DNA from 2 places in the Salinivibrio sp. PR932 genome. Region 1 is predicted to be linked to the other one. Evidence: predicted binding sites of a transcription regulator. Region 1 holds the regulator's gene; the other holds the start of a gene.
What was found. Region 1 encodes PurR, which represses purine synthesis genes. Its sites were predicted from a motif close to TNANGNAAACGTTTNCNTNA; they were not measured.
Positions count from the first base shown of each region.

Region 2: a site for PurR is predicted at 3,346-3,365, ahead of BZG84_RS11770 (NupC/NupG family nucleoside CNT transporter). Genes of this name have one in related genera too.

Region 1 is NZ_MUFM01000007.1:52,401-62,811, forward strand. It holds gene BZG84_RS05075 (ABC transporter substrate-binding protein) at 1-211, opposite strand, end outside; gene lpdA (dihydrolipoyl dehydrogenase) at 224-2,359, opposite strand; gene BZG84_RS05085 (TfoX/Sxy family DNA transformation protein) at 2,644-3,237, opposite strand; cyclic di-GMP riboswitch class I at 3,345-3,447, opposite strand; gene purR (HTH-type transcriptional repressor PurR) at 3,628-4,632, opposite strand; gene BZG84_RS05095 (heme ABC transporter ATP-binding protein) at 4,893-5,669, opposite strand; gene BZG84_RS05100 (FecCD family ABC transporter permease) at 5,666-6,703, opposite strand; gene BZG84_RS05105 (heme/hemin ABC transporter substrate-binding protein) at 6,703-7,545, opposite strand; gene BZG84_RS05110 (TonB-dependent hemoglobin/transferrin/lactoferrin family receptor) at 7,749-9,806, shown strand; gene hutX (heme utilization cystosolic carrier protein HutX) at 9,877-10,410, shown strand.
Region 2 is NZ_MUFM01000025.1:8,899-19,309, forward strand. It holds gene BZG84_RS11760 (DUF294 nucleotidyltransferase-like domain-containing protein) at 1-958, opposite strand, end outside; gene BZG84_RS11765 (BCCT family transporter) at 1,136-2,752, opposite strand; gene BZG84_RS11770 (NupC/NupG family nucleoside CNT transporter) at 3,394-4,617, shown strand; gene yjjG (pyrimidine 5'-nucleotidase) at 4,761-5,444, shown strand; gene BZG84_RS11780 (hypothetical protein) at 5,512-5,817, opposite strand; gene BZG84_RS11785 (fasciclin domain-containing protein) at 6,189-6,683, shown strand; gene choV (choline ABC transporter ATP-binding protein) at 6,811-8,013, opposite strand; gene choW (choline ABC transporter permease subunit) at 8,024-8,866, opposite strand; gene BZG84_RS11800 (choline ABC transporter substrate-binding protein) at 8,921-9,880, opposite strand; gene betA (choline dehydrogenase) at 9,900-10,411, opposite strand, start outside.

The sequences.
Region 1 (10,411 bases):
CACCGTAATCGCGTTGTAACTCGCGGCTTGCCCAGCGCAGGTAAGCATTGATCTCTTGATTGCCGCCCCATGCGTTAAAGTAAACAGTTTGACCTTTGGCTTGTTGCTCAATACTTTCCCAACTGTTGTTTTCCGCGCTTGCAGAGGCAGTAAAACTGGCAGTACTCGCAATTGCCAATGTTAACGCCGCTATCCAGTGTTTCATTGTCATCTTCCTTTTCAATTAGTGACGCATCCAACGATGATATTTTTCGACCCAGTTAAGCAGCTTCTCGGGTGCATGGGCTTGTTTCCACATTCCAGCGGTATACTTCACCGCTTCACTCATGGTTGGATACGGATGGACGGTGCCCAAAATTTTATTCAGTCCTAACCCGTGCCGCATGGCGAGAGTAAATTCTGCGAGCAAGTCGCCTGCATGCTCGCCAACAATAGTCACCCCCAGAATGGTATCTTTTCCTTTCGGTGTCAGTACCTTAATAAAACCGTGGTCATTTCCATCAGCGATCGCGCGATCCAGATCATCAATGCCGTAATAGGTCACTTCCACCTCTTGCTGATTGGCTTTGGCTTCTTTTTCATTGATGCCCACACGCGCGACTTCTGGCGATGTATAGGTCGCGGAAGGCATTACTGAATAGTCAGCACGAAAGCGTTTAAATTGCCCGAATAGTGCATTCACGGCGGCATACCACGCTTGGTGGGCACTGGCGTGGGTGAGCTGAAACGGCCCCGCTACATCACCTACCGCATAGATATTCGGATAGACGGTTTGCAGATACTCGTTGATTTGAATAGTGCCACGCTCGGTCACTGGAATATCGAGCTTTTCGAGACCAAATCCTTTGGTGTTGGCACTGCGCCCTAACGCGACTAGCACCGCATCAAATGAGACAGACTTCTCACCGTCAGGGCCATCGAGTAACGCGATTTGCTCATTATCACTGTGTTCAAATGCTTTGACTTTGTGCTGTGTTAAAACCGTGACACCGTCACGCTCTAACGCCTGCTCAACTAGCTGTGCGGCATCTTTGTCTTCACGGCTAAGAAGTTGGTCAGCCATTTCCGCGAGCGTCACTTGGCTGCCTAAGCATGAAAAGCTTTGCGCCAATTCCGCGCCAATGGGGCCACCGCCTAAAACCAACAACCGTGGTGGCAGCTCAGCCAGAGACCAAATCGTATCCGAGGTGTAATGCGTGACCTCAGCCAAACCGGGAATCGGGGGCAGCATGGGGCGTGCGCCTGTGGCAATCACGATGTTGCGAGTGGTCAGTCGCTCGCCGTTCACCTCAACTTCCCATGGCGAAACGATGTGCGCTTCACCTTGCACACACTCCACGCCGAGTTTGGTGTAACGCTCGACCGAATCGTGAGGCTCAATGTGGGTTATAACCTGTTTAACCCGTGCCATCACGGCCGAAAAATCAACAGCTGGCGTTTGGGTATGAATGCCAAACGTTTTGGCCTTGCCAATTTCTCGCATGGTTTTTGCCGCGCGTATTAGCGCTTTTGAGGGAACACATCCGGTGTTTAGGCAGTCTCCTCCCATCGAACCTTTTTCAACCAGCGTGACTTTTGCTTTTACCACTGCAGCGATATAACTCGATACCAAGCCGCCTGCACCGGCACCAATCACTACCATATTGCGGTCAAACTGTTGGGGTTTGTTCCAACCTTGATAGCGTTTACGACGCGTGATCCAAGCCATGACCCACTTTGCCAGTAGTGGGAAGACACCCAGTAAGGCGAGAGAGCCAAGCACCGACGGAGACACCACATCGCCGAGTGCGTCGATTTGGGCCAGTTGGGTCCCTGCATTCACGTATACCGCGGTGCCTGGCAGCATCCCTAACTGGCTAACCCAATAGAAGGTGCGGGTTTTGAACGAGGTTAGTCCCATCACCAAGTTAATCAGAAAAAACGGGAAAATCGGGATCAGGCGGAGGGTCAACAGATACAAGCGACCGTCTTTCTCTATGCCGCGATTAATGGTGTCGAGCTTACTGCCAAATTTAGCTTGGACCCAGTCACGTAGCATAAAACGGCTGACCAAGAAGGCGAGGGTAGCGCCAATCGAGCTGGCAAAGGAGACCAACACTAATGCCCACCAAAAGCCAAAGAGTGCCGCGCCCAATAGACTGGCCACTGCCGCACCCGGTAAGGACAGGGCGGTCATCACCACATAGCCGACAAAAAACACCAGGCTTGCGATGGTCGCGTTTTCGATAATGTAATCATTCAATGCCACTTGTTGTGCTTTGGCGTTTTCAAGCGTGAGCCACTGGCTGAGATCTAAACTGAACCAAAGTGTTACAAGCGCCACCACCACTAAACCAAGCAATATCTTTTTTACTGGCATACTGTGTCTCGTCCGATAGTAAATGGGTCCCAGTTATTACTTTAGGTACTGTAGCTGAATTAACTGGCTGATTTGTCGGTTACATTGAGGAACTGTGTCCTTAATCGTACCTTTAACCAGACCCGACCGATCGCAAGAAACTTTCGCTATTAGTCAGAAATTAGTTTGAATGATGATTTATTGAGCGTTTAGCTCGTTCAGAAAAAGCGACACCGCCATAAAGGCGGTGTTGGACGCGAACATTGCTCACAAAAAAGGTAGAGAGGTATGGGGGTTGTGAGGAATTAATTTTCTAAATGTTGTAATAATTCTTGGCGACGTTGGGGTGGAACCACAGACCAATGCTTGCCAGTAATCGCACCTTCTAGTGACCACAGTAACTCCAAGCTTAGCTCTTTTTCATGCGCAGAAAGGAGCGCTTTATAGGCATTGACGGCACCTTGTTGCTGTAAGCTTTCAGGCGTCTCAATACCTGCTTTTTTCAGCATGCGCTCGGTCGCGAGCCGTAAATTAGGCAAGTCTTTTAAACGAGACGGTGCGGCTTGTTTTTTCAAAGTACGATCGCGTGTCGCGACATCCAGCGCTTCTTTGGCTTCAGTGAGCAGTTTATCTTGGTCATCCCACCAGTATTCAGGAATCGCAAAATATTTCGTCACAACGGGAAAGCCCCGCTTTTTATACACGTAGGGTGATAAGCCTTGTTTTTTTAATAGTGCTTCGTTTTCTTTTCCAGCACGTAAATGGAGAGTGTTGTTAACGACAAGTGCGAACATGGTGTCTTCACAAAAGATACCAAACCCACCAAACATTGAACGGGACTTTATACTGCCCAATTTGGCAAATAACTTCATTGCGTTCTTTAAAGCTGGTTTATCCATTTGATTAAAATCTCGATGAATTACTAATGCCTAAAAAAGACGTCATAATGTAACAAGGCAAGATCGCAGAATTGTCAACGAGCCATCAAATTTGTCAGCTTTGATATGTTGGCAACCCCGCTACCGTTGATATTTTGACATCATGTCAAATTACCATTAGGCCGGAGGCTTTGCGTCCCATGCTTTCGCCATGGTTTGCCTTGTTCAATCGCTATTAAGCATATAATAATTAGACACCGATGTCGTCCTCTCCTATTACGCAAAGTGTGATCTTGGTTCAGGGTGGGTGTAATTGATGAACTAGAGTAAAAGCACTATAGGAAGAGTAGTCGCGTAAAAAAGCACCGCCAAGGCATTGACGGTGCTCTTCATAAAAATTTCGTTAAAACATTAAGATAGTGTTTTAACTGACTGTCGACTCACTAGTGCAGGTTGCATTTCGAACACTTGCTGTTGAGTCTCGTTGTTGGCAATTCGCGCGAGCAAGAGCTTGACGGCCGTTTTGCCTAGGCGGCGTTTGGGCTGGTGAATAGTTGTCAATGGTGGCGAGAAATACTCGGTGAGATCAATATTATCGTAACCAATCACCGATATATCATCTGGCACTTTCAAGCCGTGCTCGTTAAATGTACTAATGGCCGCTAATGCCATAATGTCATTAAAACAAAACACAGCGGTCGGGCGGTCTGACATTGTCGCTAATTGCTTCGCTGCAATTTGCGCTTGATCGGCTTCAAAATCTGCCTCAATCAACCAATTTTCATTTACTGGAATGTTGGCTTCTTTTAACGCGCGGAAATAACCGTTTAAGCGATGCTTACAGGTATTTTTATCCATTTGGCCAGAAATGCAGCCAATCCTAGTATGACCATTATCAATAAAGTGTTTGGTAGCAAGGTAACCGCCCAATTCAGCGTTATCTTCTATACGGTCTGTATCGATATGATGACTGCCCCAATCCATCACGACCATAGGCAGATCGCGTTTTTTTTCTAATAACAGCATCAAATCTTCGTTGAGGTCAGAGCACACCACAATGAGTCCGTCGACGCGTTTTTCAGACAACATACGCAGGTAGTCGCGTTGCTTTTCAAGGTTACCCTCGGTATTGCAGAGAATCAGCGTGTAGCCTTGCTTATAGCAATAGTCTTCCACACCGTGAACCAGTTCGGCGAAAAAGGGGTTGGTGGATTTAGTCACCAACATACCCAGTGTACGTGTTGTATTGCACTTCAAGCTTCGCGCCACAGCACTTGGGGCGTAGTTCAATTCTTCAACCGCTTGCCATACTTTCTCAGTCGTCTTCTCTGCGACAAAGCGGGTTTTGTTTATCACGTGCGACACCGTCGTGGTCGATACACCGGCGAGACGCGCGACATCTTTAATCGTTGCCATCTTGATTCTTCTTTGTAGTAATGCGTAGGGATCGTTACTCGCGACCTTACAGAAAAACGCCGCTGTTTCTCAGCGGCGATGTCTTTCACAATCCCGGCACATCAGACGGTTGCGAAGGTAACGAATCCGATTTCATCCATTCTCATAGCTAATCGGTTGCGCTCTCAGTTTACTTAGGTTGGCGCACACTCGCAATTGGTCTGATCAGCGAAAACGGACCAACAGGCGGTTTTGTGAGCCAGCTATGATGTATTTGTCAATTAAGACACGATCAGTGGGCAGTTATGCTCTGGGTGCGTCAATACGGTCAGCGGGTATTGGTAGATGTCTGCCACTCTATCACTACTAAAACACTGCCACGGATCGCCGGATAGGACGATTCGACCTGCTTTCAGAAAATGCAGTTGATCGGCGTATTGCGCCGCCAAATTCAGGTCGTGCAACACTACGAGTACTGTCATTCCTTGGTCAGCGAGTGCTCGACAGCGCTTTAGGGTGTAATGTTGATGGGTAATATCTAAGGCCGAAGTGGGTTCATCCAGCATCAGAATCGCTTGATCCGGTGCGGTTTGTGCCAGCTGTAATGACACGCGCGCCATGTGTACGCGTTGTTTTTCACCGCCAGACAAAATCGGATACGGTCGATGAGCAAGATGGCTAATATCCCATGCCGTTAGTTGCTCGTTAGCCAGGGCCGCGATCTGTTCTCGGTTTGCCTTTAGTGGTGTCGCCCCCATCTCGACCACTTCTTGTGCTGAGAATGCAAACGTGAGCCCGCTATGTTGGGGCAGGAAGGCAACTCGTCGGGCAAATTCTTCGCCTTGCCACTGGCTCTTTGGCTGTTGCCAAAACTGCACACTGCCATGTTGATGTTTGTCGCTAATCAATTGCTTTAACAGTGTACTTTTCCCCGCACCATTCGGCCCGAGTAAAACGTGTAACTGGCCGGCAGTAAAGGCGAGATTAATCTCGCTTAGCAGTTGACGGCCGTTAAGCGCATAGCTGAGCTTGGAGATTTGAAGGGCAGAATCTGTCATTCGTGAACCACTGCTTTTCGTTGTTGAATAAGAAGCCATAGAAAGAAAGGAGCCCCCATTAGGGCGGTAATAATGCCAACCGGCAATTCGGCGGGTGCGACAATGACACGGGCAACAATGTCGGCCAAGGTCAGTAACAGGGCACCAAGAATGGCTGATAAGGGCACCAGTGTGCGATGATCCGGGCCGGCAATTAAACGTCCAATGTGTGGGATCACTAGACCCACAAAGCCGATAAGACCGGCAGCACTTACCGCAATGCCCATTCCCGCCGCAGTCACAACAATGAGTAGGCGTTTTAAATGGTGTACATCAATGCCCAAATACGCCGCTTCGTTTTCACCGAGCAAAAGGGCATTTAAGTGGCGTGCGCGCTGGTAGGCAAATACCGTGAGTAAGCATGCAGCGATGCCAGTGAGAACAATCTGTCCCCAAGTCGCACCGGTCAGTGACCCCATCGACCAAAGGGCGATGTCTCGTAACGTTTGATTATCCGCAACATAGTTAATCAAGCCTAATGCAGCGCCGGACAAAGCACTGATCGCAATGCCCGCTAGCAACATGATGGTTACCGAACTGCCCATGGCCGTTGTGCCAATTCTGTATACAAATAGGGTTGCCAGTAGTGCACCGATAAACGCAAAGGCAGGCACCGAAAACACAAAGCTGGCCTCGATACTGCCCCAAGAGAGCAATAGCAAGCCCAGTGCGCCTCCTAATGATGCGCCGCCAGAGACACCGATAATACCCGGGTCAGCGAGCGGGTTGCGGAAAAGCCCCTGCATCAAAGTGCCGCAAACGGCGAGCAATGCACCGATAAAAATACACAGCAAGGTTCGAGGTAATCGAACTTGTTGAACGATGGCGAGCACATGCGGCTCAATATTGTCATGCCAAGGGGTTAAGCTCTGTAAACTGGTCAGCCAGCCAAGTTGCCATTGTCCCACCGCAATAGATGTTATCCCTACGACGACAAGTGCGACGATGAGCGCCGGAAAAACATGCGACTGTGAGGATCGAAAAGACGCTTGCATTAGTCGTTCTCTCCAACGACAGCGCGCTGAATACGAATGGCTTCATCCAGTGATTTCAAGCTAAGCCCTCCCACTAATACACTGCCGTCAATTGGAATAATTCGCTGCTGTTGGAATGCGCGCGTGGCATTGAGTAAAGGCACGGCATCAGCGAGCCCTTCAACACCGCCTAGCTGGTCGAGAGAACGCTGCATGACCAAGATAAAGTCTGGATCAAAGCCAAGTAACGCTTCTGGCGACAGTGGTTTATAGCTACTGAGCGCCGCGGCGGCAGGGTTAGTCGCACCCATCAGCGACAACAAGGTATCCGGTGAGGTATTGGCTCCCGCGACACTGGCAGGACGTCCTTGGTGAACCAAAAGAAAGACACCTTTGAGCGAGGTTTTAGGGGCATGCGCTCTCAATGTCGCAAGCTTGGTGTCTATATCGGCCAGTAAGGCTGCGGCTTTGGACTCTGTATGAGTCAGGCTCGCGACTTTTTTAATCCGTGTTTTGAGTGTCTCGACGCTGGGTTCACTAGACAGTCGAGCCACGGTTACCCCTGACGCTTCGATTTTCTCCAAAACCGGGGTAGGGCCCATTTCATCTGAGCCTACGACTAGAGTCGGTGATAAAGACAGCACACCTTCGACGGCAAGTTGGCGGTGGTAGCCGACATTCGGCACTTCTTTGTTCGGAAGATGGCTGGTGACATCAATGCCAACTATCTGTTCTGTCGCGCCTAATTCAACCAGTAAGTCTGTTACACCAGCCCCTGCGCTGACTATGCGTGGTGATGCTGTGACTGAGAGTGAGAGTAGTGCAGAGACGAGGGCAAGCAGTCTAACCGCGGCAGTTGCCATGATGAATTCCTTTATTTATTAAACCAGTCAATGTGAGTGCAATGCTCGACGTCTGTCCATTACACACTGTTAGCGAACAGGAATGTAATTATGAGTTACAAACCTAATTACGAGCAATTATCGTTTACATTGCCATTAATGATCAATACAATCCTGCCAAATTGTTCATGATTCTCATTTGTAATTAACGCACAGGAAGACCCATGCTGGTAAAAACGGATGTCTCAAACCTATTCATGCCTTCTGCGATCAAACTTGCTATTGGTGCTGCCCTTGGCACATTGGCATTTATTCCTTCGGCGTTTGCGGATACGCAAAACACGGAGGATTCGTCATCAGACGTTATATCGGTGTATGCGAGCCGCATTGACGCACAAAAAGCGAACGGCGCTGCTGCTGTGAGCACGGTATCACTCGAAGAGATTGAAAAGCGGCAGGGAACCAGTGTGGCGGATCTGATTCGCCATTTGCCCAATGTAACCATTGCCGGTGGCGGGCGAGATGAATCACAAGCCATAGTGATTAGAGGGCTCAGTAGTGATAACGGACGCGTGGTCCAACTGATTGATGGTGTACGCCAGAATTTCTCTCTGGGGCATCGCTCAAGCTTGTTTATCGACCCGGAGTTACTCAAGACTGTTGATGTTGTTCGCGGTCCCGCGAGCACAGTGTGGGGTTCAGGAGCGATTGGTGGGATTGTTGCGCAAAACACCAAATCTGCTCAAGACTTCTTGGATGCTGACCAAGATATTGGTGGCTACTTGAAGCAAGGTTTCCACAGTAACGACAATGCATCGCGTACGAGTGGCGCTGTATTTGGGCGCACGGATAAGATTGATTGGCTAGTGCAGAGCTATTATCACGATGCTGATGACAATCAACTGGGCAATGGTAAAGCTTTATCCTACTCCGCGAGTCGTGAGAAAGGAGGACTTGCGAAGGTCACTTATACACCGTCTCTTGTGCACCAGTGGACTTTCTCGGCGCGCCAAGGCGACCGTGATGCCATGTCACCGTCGAATCCCTCGGTTCAAGACCCGTCAAGTAACTATCCATTGGTGCATCGCCAAACTCAAGACCAAAGCCTTGCTGTAGCGTATCAATACACACCAATGAATGATTGGGTTGACCTTTCATCTCGTGTCTATTGGAACGATACGCAAATGCAAGAATATCGTGTCGCAACCGATGAGCATGATGACAACCAAATGCAAACCTTAGGATTGTCACTCACCAATCGTGCTCAATTCAACGATATTGAATTTATCGCAGGATTTGATGGTTATCTCGATCACTACCAAACTCAGCGTGACGATAAAAGTGCGCCGGGAGAGCGCCCTGAGGGACAAGATGCGAAAGCGCGAAGCATTGGCGTGTTTGGTCAGCTAGAGATTCCGCTTGCAGAAGCTTGGCAATGGACTGCCGGTCTGCGATTTGACGATTACAAAAATGAAGACACGCGAGCAACATCAACCATTGAGGATGCCAGTGACAGCCAATGGTCACCATCTACTGCACTGACGTGGAATGTGACCGAACAGTTGGCGTTGACGGCAAGCTATCAGGAAGCTTTTCGCGCGCCAAGTTTAGAGGAAATGTATGCCAGTGGAACCCATTTTGTGGTGCCGATGGGACCTTCAAAACTGATTAACCGTTTTGTCCCTAATCCAAACCTTAAGCCTGAACACAGTGCAAACAAAGAATTAGCGCTGACCTATCAGTTTGCTCCGATGGCTTATCTGGATAGTGGCTATATCGATGCGCGTGTTTTCCGCAATGATGTCGAAGATTTTATCGAAATGAACGTGGATTTTATGGGAGCGACCACCACCCGCCAGAATGTAAGCAATGCCAAATTGGAGGGGGTAGAGCTGAGCTTCCATCATGAATATGGTCAGTTTAAAAACGATTTGAGCTATAGCCAAATGGAAGGCAAGGATAAAGCGGATGGCCGTTACTTGGAGCAAATTCCCGCACATAAACTGGTCGCGGAAACGGATTATCGTTTAGCGACGTTACCGGTGAACTTGGGTGCGCGAGTGTCTCATTACGCGGATCAAGACGAGAACCCCGATCAGAAGAGCTATGACGGTTATACCTTGTGGGACCTGTATGCAAGCTATAGCCCTAACGGTGCTTGGGATGGTGTGAAATTTGATCTCGCGATCGAAAACCTCACCGATGAGTATTACACCACGGCGTGGTCTGAAGTCGCATCACCGGGTCGGGATATTAAACTCAACGTTCGCTATCAATTTTAATCAAACACTAAACATGGGCAGGGTTGTCCCTGCCCAACAGAAAACGATAACAATAGGCTGGGAGTAAACCATGACAACTACATTGACCGAGCAAGTCAATGCCTTACTCACCGAGAACGCCTCCATGCTGCCCGCGGATATGGCGAATACGCTGGGTGTCAGTGAAGGTGAGGTGGTACGCGCGATGCCATCCGAGTATCAAACCTGGGTAGATGGGCAACACGCCGAAACGGTGTTAAGTCAAGTGGCCGAGTGGGGCGGTCCGGTGACCGCGATCGTGCATTCTGGCGGCTCGATATTTGAAGTGAAGGCGCCTTTCCCTAAAGGCAAGATCGCTTATGGCTACTACAACTTAATGGGAAAGCCGGGCGAAATGCATGGCCACCTAAAGCTAGAGCGCATGGCGGGTATTGCATTTGTCAGTAAGCCTTTTCGCGGCAAAGTAACCCACTACATCGGCTTTTTCACCGAACAAGGTGAGTCAATTTTCAAAATTTACTTGGGGCGTGACGAAAAGCGTCAGCTTCTCGAACATCAGATTGAAGCCTTCAATCAACTAAAAACGCAGTTGGCAACCTCTCAATTGACAGAATCGGAGCAATAAT
Region 2 (10,411 bases), on a different contig from region 1:
TGTGTGAGTTCGCGTCCTCATTGACCATACGTACAAAGCAATCTTTGACTTGTTTGGCTAACACCACTAAATCGTCCACCGATTGTTGGCGGAAAATACTGGCGACGAGGAACAAGCTGTTTTGCGATTCGTAACGTGCAATATCCGATAGTGCGACCACACCCAGTGGTTTGCCATGTTGCAGTACCGGTACGTGGTGGAGGTTTGAGCGCAGCATGGTGAGCATGGCTTCAAAGATGTAGGCATTATGATCGAGGGTGATCAGCTGGGGCGACATGATTTCTTGTACCGGCGTTTCATAAGGCAAGCCTTCTGCTAACACGCGATTACGTAAGTCACGATCAGTAATGATCCCCAGCACTGGATTCAGGCCAGTTTCTGGATCTGGCTCATCGCCCATCACCAAAATTGACGAGACCGCTTCTTGCGACATAACTTGGGCTGCATATTGTACCGAGTCGGTACTATCGATCATCACGGGGTCGCGAATAATCAGCTTCTTAACCTTGGACGTCGTCAGATCATTGGCTTCATTATGGCTCGATACCGCCTGACGTAATCGCGTCCGGTCTTCGACCTCGACAAAATCGGCAAAGTGTTCAAATTCATCAAACAAGCGGTTAAATGTCGCCTCAGGGATGAAGTACACCAAGGTGTCTTCGATCGCCTTGGCGGGCATACGCACCCGGTTGTTCATCAAAAGCCCCATTTGACCGAAGATATCCCCCTCGGCGATACGGTTGTACAAGGTGCCATTACGACGATACAGCTCGACAGCACCGCTACGGATCATGGCTAAATCATGAATCTCATCGCCGTAGGCAAAAATCGTCGTGCCCGCTCGGTGATAACTAATTTCGATGCTTTGCGCGACCTCAGCAACCACCTCTTCGGGAATCGATTCAAAAGGGGCGTATTGGGAAAGAAATGTCGCAATTTCAACTTGTTCAGCTTCCATGATGCTCACCTAGCGTTGCGAGAAAGTGCAAGGGTATGCGGTTGACTATTTACAATAGATGAAACCTAAAAGCGTTGTCTCACCCATCACATATCAAAGTTGTTGGTAATAAAAAAGGCAGTCCCGAGGGCCTGCCTTTTTCATCATAGCTAACTGTTAGTTACTTAGCACGTACAGTTACTTAGCGCGCGGCTCTGATGCCAACCCTTTAAACAAGGAAGCCGTCGCCACCAAGAGTACAATCGTGAACGGGAAGCCGGTTGAAACCGCCATCGCTTGTAGGGCAACCAAGCCACCACCAAGGATAAGCGCCACCGCAACTAGACCCTCGAAAGACGCCCAGAAAACACGTTGTGGCACTGGCACGTTCACTTTACCGCCTGCAGAAATGGTATCGATAACCAATGAGCCCGAGTCAGACGAGGTCACAAAGAACACGATAACCAGAATGATACCGATGAATGAGGTAATCGATGCCAACGGCAAATCATCCAACATCGCAAACAGTTTCAGTGACAGCTCTGCATCAACAACTGCGGTGTAACCTTCGTTTACAAATTGACCAATCGCGGTGCCACCGAATGCGGTCATCCATAACACACAAGCAGCAGATGGGATCAGCAATACGCAGGTGATAAACTCACGCACTGTGCGGCCACGAGATACACGCGCAATAAACATACCTACAAATGGGGACCATGAAATCCACCATGCCCAATAGAACGAAGTCCAGCCCTGCGTAAAGTTGGCATCTTCACGTGCAAACGGCATAGACAGCGCAGGCAAGTTTTGAAGGTACGCGGCGAGGTTACCAAAGAAACCGGTCAAAATGGCTAGCGTTGGACCCACTGCAATCACAAAGATAAGCAGTAGCAGCGCAAGCAGCATGTTCACTTCGGAAAGGCGTTTCACCCCTTTATCTACCCCGGCAACCACAGACAGGATGGCCATCGCGGTGATACCCATGACAAGCAGCACCTCAGTGGTGTTACCCAGTGGGGTATCAAACAGATAGTGAAGACCAGCAGACGCCTGTGATGCTCCGAGACCCAATGACGTTGCAAGGCCGAAGAGGGTCGCGATGATCGCAAGAATATCGATCACGTGGCCGGTCCAGCCCCATACACGCTCGCCAAAGAGCGGGTAAAAGACAGAACGCATGGTCAAAGGCAAACCTTTGTTGTAGGCAAACAGAGCCAGACCTAGCGCCAAGACAGCGTAGATAGCCCAAGGGTGAAGACCCCAGTGGAAAATCGTTGCAGACATACCTAGGCGTCGAGCCGCTTCAGCATCTCCGGCTGCAGCACCTAACGGTGCCCAGTCGGTACGAATACCGTTTGCATCAACAGCGGTACCGCCCAATGAGGTTTGAAAGTGTGTTAACGGCTCTGAAACACCGTAGAACATCAAACCAATACCCATACCGGCGGCAAACAACATCGCAAACCAACCCGCATAGCTATAATCCGGCTTAGCTTCTGTCCCGCCGAGACGAACGCGACCCAAAGGTGACACAATCAGCACTAGACAGGCGATAACAAAAATATTACCTGCAGAAAGGAAGAACCAGTCTAGGTTCGAGGTCAACCAACCCCGAAGATCACCAAAAACAGGGCCGATTTGGTTTTGAAATGCCAAAGTGACAAATACAAAGGCCATAATGGCCAGCCCCGAGACCATAAATACTCGGTTGTGAATATCAAAACCAAACGGGCCAAGTTTAACGGCCACGTTATCCTGACCGACCTGGTAGTCAGTATCGATCGGGTTAACTTTCCCGTCCGGTTTCATCATATCTTCATGGCTTTTATCGCTCACGAGTTAACTCCTTAGTCCGTTTGTTCGGAAGCCTGTGAGTGTCGGTGGCCTGTGCGCTCAATTGGCCTTTTCATCGCAAAACGCGGATAAAAAAGTTGACCAGCAGCAAGAACCGCAACATCCACACAGCTCACTACCCTAACATAAATGCGTAACGATTTAATTAGGGCACTAACCAAATGTCGATTTTATAACCAGCTATTAATCAATATATCCACTCAATCCCAGACTAGACGCGGCCTAGAACTCATTTGAACTCTTTATTTCAGAGCTATAAAGGATCGTGTCATACACATTCCTCTTCTAGGTTTAGCGGAAATACGCCGTATCATAAAAAGAATTCATTGATAGTGCTCACAAAAAATACCTATGTTCACCAGCAAAACTTTTGATGGATCACAAAGACATCGTGAATAGCATGCGTCTGTTCAAGTACCTATCGTGAAGCCGCTCTGAGCTCGCACGACTCGCCTACGAGCGCATAACCTCCAAGCCACAAAAATGCAAAATAATGCAACAATATGATTTATTCGTGACACTTGTCACACTGAGAAAAATAAGTACAATACCGCCGCAATCGTTTTCCATCCCAGTTTAACGTTTGCGGAGCAAGCATCATGCAATTTGGCATCGGCCTTTTGGGGATTAGCGTCCTCTTTCTTATCGCGATTGGATTTTCAGAAAATCGTCGCGCGATCAACTGGCGTACCGTCGGTGGCGCTTTCGTTATTCAAATCGTCTTTGCCGGGTTTATTATCTCCGTCCCGCTTGGTCAGCGCATTCTGGCTAACGCATCAGAAGCCGTGTCCGCAATTATTAGCTTTGGCGATATTGGTGCTGAGTTTCTATTTGGTGATCTCGCGAAATTTAAACTTGGCTTTATCTTTGCTTTCAACGTTTTACCAACTATCGTCTTTTTCTCCGCTCTGATCGCGGTGCTTTACCATTTAGGGATCATGGCTTGGATTATTCGCCTGATCGGTGGCGTACTACGACGCGTACTCGGCACCTCGCGCACTGAATCGATGTCAGCCACTGCCAATATCTTTGTCGGATCGGTAGAAGCCCCTCTTGTCGTGCGCCCTTTTCTCGCCTCAATGACGCGCTCAGAATTATTTGCAGTCATGGTCGGCGGGTTAGCCTCCGTCGCTGGAGGCACCATGGTTGGATACGCAGGCCTCGGTGTTGAAATGAAATACCTGATCGCTGCCGCCTTTATGTCCGCACCAGCCGGTCTAATGATGGCAAAGATTATGGTCCCGCAGACCGAAGCGCCTATCAGCCATACCCAAGCGCAAGCCGAGCAAGATAACCACGATAAGCCTGTCAACTTGATCGATGCAGGCACACAAGGTGCTTTAAGTGGATTACAAATTGCGATGGCAGTCGGGGCTAGCTTACTGGCCGTGATCAGCATGATTGCGCTGATTAACGGCGGGTTGGGTAAACTTGGTCCTATGATCAATATGCCTCAGTTGAGCCTGGAGTGGATATTCGGCTATGTGTTTGCACCAGTTGCTTGGCTCATCGGTATTCCGTGGGGGGAAGCAATGACTGCGGGTACCTTGATTGGTAAGAAAATTGCGGTGAATGAATTTGTGGCGTTTGCTGATTTTATGAATCTAAAAGGTGCACTTTCTCCCCATAGCCAAGCCATTGTTACCTTTGCTCTGTGCGGCTTTGCCAACCTCACTTCGATCGCGATGTTGATGGGCGGACTGGGCGGTATTGTTCCAGAGCGCCGAGGTGATATCGCCAAATTAGGAATGCGTGCCATTCTTGCCGCCACCTTAGCAAATCTGATGAGCGCAACATTAGCAGGGCTGTATCTGACTTTGTAACCTCAATCACGCTAGATCGTTTTACCATCATTCTGACGGTTCAGTGTTTCTCACCAAGGACGGTGAGTGCACAAAAAAGCCTCGAAGAGAACGGGCTTCATCTGTTACACTTCATTTACTTAACGTAAAGAGATGTAGTCACCATGCGGTATCCTTGGATTCTTTTTGATGCAGATGAAACACTGTTTCACTTTGATGCGTTTGCAGGACTGCAACGCATGTTTTCACACTATGATGTCGATTTCGACCAACACGCCTTTGCCGAATATTCAGAACTAAACAAACCTTTGTGGGTGCAATATCAAAATGGCGAGATAGACGCACACACACTGCAAACCAAACGCTTTACCCATTGGGGAAAGCGGCTTAGAGTGGCACCGACAACGCTAAATCAGCACTTTTTGGATGCCATGGCCGAAATCTGTGAGCCACTCCCAGGCGCAGAAGCATTGCTAAACGCGATTCGTCCACACGCACACATTGGTATTATCACCAATGGCTTTACCGCGTTACAGGATGTCCGTTTAGAAAAAACAGGGTTCAAGCCAGCCATTTCTACTCTCGTGGTATCCGAGCAAGTCGGTTTTGCCAAACCTGACCCACGCATCTTCGAGCATGCTTTTGCAAAGATGGGCCATCCTCCTAAGTCTCAAATCCTTATGGTCGGCGATAACCCAATGGCCGATGTCCTCGGTGGCATGCGCGCAGGAATAGACACATGCTGGTTGAATCGCAACAAAAAGCCCCTGCCAGAAGGCGTGACGCCCACCCACCAAGTGGACTCACTGCATGCGCTCCAAGCGTGGCTCATGCCTGACAACGCCTAATCATAAAAAAAGAGAGCCAATGCTCTCTTTTTTGCTTTCCAACGATGTCTTTGCCTAATGGGGCAAATTAGCTGCGGTCACCGGCAACAAAAGCGGCTTTTTCTGCTTGTTGGCCTTGGTCGGTATTTGCAACATAAGTCACTGAACCACTGTTTTGGTCTTGGCTGTAAATGAATACACGACCTGATTCGTCAGTCACTTTGCTGTCCATGCTTTTTGAGCTGGTCACTTTCGCGCCTTTAACGGCTTGACCTTGTTCAGTCACTGATACCCAAGCACCGCCTTCTGCAGGTTGTACGTCAAGGTTAAGACCGCTCGCCATTACTGAGGTTGATGCGAGTGTCAGTGCAAAAATAGCTGCTAATTTTTTCATGATTGTTTCCTCTCTCGTTGTCGATTGATTGTTATTAAACGCCAATCTCGGTGACCAATTGTCACCACAATGTCTCTATTTGAAGATTTTCTTTGCGACCTTTCGTCGCGGGACGAGAGAGAAGGTACGCCGATAAAAGTGTGCTCACAATCACGTTTATGCGAATGACTTGTTCGAAAAATTGCACGTGATTTCACGATCAATCAGGCGTAAAAGATCATAGATGTGTGCCTCTCCTTGCCTACCAAAAGTGATCCTCTTTGCCGTTTCACTCGTTTTGCCAAGAGCCATGACATTCCTGAGCAGTCACTCACTGTCATTGTTGATGATGGTTTGGTGAGGAATGACTAATCGATGAAAAGGAGAGCAACATGCTAAAACGTACCTTCACGAAATTTGCGGTGACTGCCGCCTTGATTCTAGGAATGGGAAGCGCGATGGCTGCGCACCACAAAGGCGGCCACGATATTGTGGACACAGCCGCAAAAAATGATGACTTTTCTACCCTTGTGGCCGCAGTCAAAGCTGCAGGGTTAGTGGATACCCTCAAAGGAGAAGGGCCATTTACCGTCTTTGCGCCCACCAACGCAGCATTCGCTAAACTGCCAGAAGGGACGGTGGACATGCTTCTCAAGCCCGAAAACAAGGATAAGCTTGTCGATATCCTCACCTATCATGTCGTGCCGGGTAAGGTAACCGCGGAACAAGTGATGGGTATGTCGTCCGCCACCACGGTACAAGGCCGTGACATTATGATTAAGACCTCTTATGGCAAAGTTAAAGTCGATAACGCGACTGTAACCAAAGCCGATATTATGACGTCAAACGGTGTCATTCATGTGATTGATACCGTGATCATGCCTTAGCGACCACGCTACTGAGCCTACGATTGTACAGATAGTGATTTGACCTGTGCGGTCAGTCGTCAGTGACAAAAAAGCCTGCTCCATGAGCAGGCTTTGTCGTTGGTTAGGATTTATTCGCTGACGTGAGTCAAGCCGCTTGGCTATCGCACGACTGCTGATACTTGCCGAGCAAGGCATGGTAGAAATCGTGATCGGAAAGCGTGCCAACCAATTTGCCATTTTCTACCAGTAGCACGGGTTTGTTGGTGTGATAGCGGATTTCAATCGCATCACGCATTTCGATATCAGGCGATGCCATTACAATGGTATCCGAGCTTACTTGTGATAAGTTTTCCATGTCTTTTTTCCATTCAGCCACACGCAAATGCTGTGTGCCCGCCATGGCCGACAATGCTCCCTGAGGCTCTACTGTCACCCAGATATCACGCTGATCGCACACCTTCCAACGGTTTTCAACGTGCGGCATGGTGTCGATATCTTTCATCATTGAGCGACCTTTCAGTACGTTCAATGGATTAGTGTGTGCCACAAAGTCGCGAACATAGTCCGTTTCCGGGCGCAGAACAATGTCTTCAGGCTTACCGTGCTGAATAAGCTGACCGGACTCCATGATGGCAATGTTGTTACCAATTTTCAGTGCCTCGTCCAGATCGTGGCTCACAAACAAAATCGTTTTGTTGAGTTTTTTCTGCAGCTCCAGTAGCTCGTCTTGTAGCTGAGCACGGATCAAGGGATCCAGTGCGGAAAACGGTTCATCCATCAGTAGAATGTCACTGTCCATCGCAAAAGCACGGGCCAAGCCAACACGCTGCTGCATACCGCCAGACAGTTCATGTGGATACTGATAGGCCCAATCCGCCAATCCCACCATTTCAAGTTTTTCTAATGCTTGCTTACGGCGTTCTTTTTTACTGATGCCTTTCATTTCTAGACCGAAGGCAACGTTATCCACCACAGTTAACCAAGGCATCAGAGCGAATTTTTGGAATACCATTGAGGCACGGTTGGTACGCAGATGACGCAGCGTTTGTGCATCCACACTCGCCATATCCACCATTTGGTCACCATCGCGCACCTCAAGGCTGCCACGGCTAATCGGGTTAAGGCCATTCACCGCCCGTAACAAGCTCGATTTACCTGAGCCAGATAAGCCCATCAATACGCAAATCTCACCTTCTTTTACATTAAGTGACACATTGTCCACACCCACGACTTGACCAGTTTGATCGATGATCTCTGATCGCGTTAAGCCTTTGTCGAGCAGGTCGAGTGCTGGTTGTACGTTGTCACCGAAAACAACATCAAGATTTTTAATTGCGATTGCGTCCATGGTATCCCCCTTATTCGTTGCCTTGGTTTGGTGCTTTACACAGGCGGTCAAGAATGATGGCTACCAATACAATCGCCAGACCCGCTTCAAAACCTTGAGAAATGTTGACAGTGTTTAGTGCGCGAACCACTGGCTTACCGAGGCCGTCAGCCCCCACTAGTGCGGCGATAACTACCATCGACAGTGACAACATAATACATTGCGTCACACCCGTCATAATGCTTGGCAGTGCCGCGGGCAATTCCACTTTAAACAAAAGCTTCATGCGGTTGGCGCCAAATGCACGGCCAGCTTCCACCAACTCCTCTGGCACACGTGTAATGCCGAGATAGGTCAAACGAATCGGTGCCGCAATCGCAAAGATGATGGTGGAAATCAGTCCCGGTACAATCCCTAAGCCGAACAGAACCAGCGTTGGAATCAAATATACAAAAGGCGGTACCGTCTGCATTAAGTCCAAGAGTGGACGCATGATGGTATACGCTAAGGGCCGGTGAGCAGCCATTATCCCAAGCGGTATGCCAATTAATACGGAAATCGTTGTCGCGGCAAACACCAGAACAAAGGTTTCCAGCATCTCTTGCCAGTAGCCCAGGTTGAGGATCAACAAGAGCGCACTCACAACAAAGATCACGATGGAAATTCGACGCTGCAGGTACCACGCTAACGCAGCTGTCATGATGATAGGCATTGCAGGTGGCATCCATTTAAAGATGTCGACCAAAAACATGATGCTGGTATCTAAACCAATCGAGATGGCATCAAAGAAGCCCGCGGCGTTCATGGTTAACCAGTCAACGCCATTTTCCATCCATTGACCGAGTGGGATCTTGTTATCTGTAATAATATTCACAATAAAACCTTAGGGGGCGGCGATTAAACCGCCCTCTCCTTCTACACTTTTTTGTTACGCTTCAGTCTTTTTAAGATATTCAGTCACAGCTTCTACGGCATTTTTACCGTCTAGTGTGGTGATACCATCTAGCCACTTGTTCAACACACTTGGGTTGTTACGTAGCCATTCGCGCGCTGCAATCTCTGGTTTCTCGCCGTCATTCAGGATTTTGCCCATCATTTCGTTTTCCATCTTGAGGCTAAACTCAAGCTGCTCGAGCATTTGACCCACATTCGAACATTGCTCGACATAGCCACTACGAACATTGGTATGAACCGTGGCACCGCCGTAGTTAGGGCCGAAGTAGTCATCTGCACCAGACAGATACTTCATATCAAAGTTGCTATTCATTGGGTGTGGGGCCCAACCTAGGAAAGCAACCCATTTGTCGCGGCGAACGGCACGCGAAACCTGTGACACCATGCCCGCTTCGCTTGATTCGATCAGGCGGAAATCTCCCAGATTGAAATCATTAGTATCAATCATTTTTTGGATTTGACGGTTACCGTCGTTACCAGGCTCGATGCCATAAATGCGTGAGTCGAATTTGTCAGCGTATTCCGCGATATCTGCAACACTGGTCACGCCTGCTTCGTAGACGTACTTAGGTACGGCAAGCGTGTATTTAGCGCCAGTCAGGTTGGCACGAACACTATCGATCGAGCCTTCATCTAGATATTTTTTAATATCGCCCGTTTGGGTTGGCATCCAGTTACCGAGGAATACGTCGATGTCGCCCGACGCCAGAGATGAAAAAGTTACAGGCAGTGACAGCAAGTCTGTCTCTGTTTTGTAGCCCATGCCTTTTAGCACTTCTGTGGTGATGGCTGTGGTTGAGGTCACGTCCGTCCAACCGATATCCGAGAAACGTACCGTCTCACATTGGTTGGCAGCAGCGCTAAACGCCACCATAGAGCTCAGGCCAACCGCGGTCATCAGGGTTTTGGTGGTCTTACGTTTGTTCATTGACATCTTGGATTCCTTGTAATGCTTACTGATTAGTTTCCAGTGAAGGCGCACCTTCGGTGGCTTTCTCACTTTGCGCGTTCTGATTGCGTTGCTTCTGCTGCCACTCAGCCGCAATCCATACTGGCACCTGCTCAGCAGGCAAGAGTGGCTTGTCGAGAATCATGTCAGCGGCGCGCTCCGCTACCATGATGGTTGGGGCATTCAAGTTGCCATTTGGAATGGTGGGGAAAATCGATGAATCCACCACGCGCAAACCTTGAATCCCTCGAACACGGCACTGCTCATCGAGTACCGCCATCGAATCGTTGTCTGCACCCATTTTGCAGGTACACGATGGGTGATACGCACTTTCCACGTTCTCTTTCACCCAACGATCAATCGCTTCGTCTGTGGTGACATCACGACCCGGTTGAATCTCTTCACCACGGAAGGGATCCATAGCACTTTGATCCATGATTTCACGGGTCAAACGAATGGTGTCGCGCCAGTCTTGGCGATCTTGTTCGGTAGTAATGTAATTAAACAGGATCGACG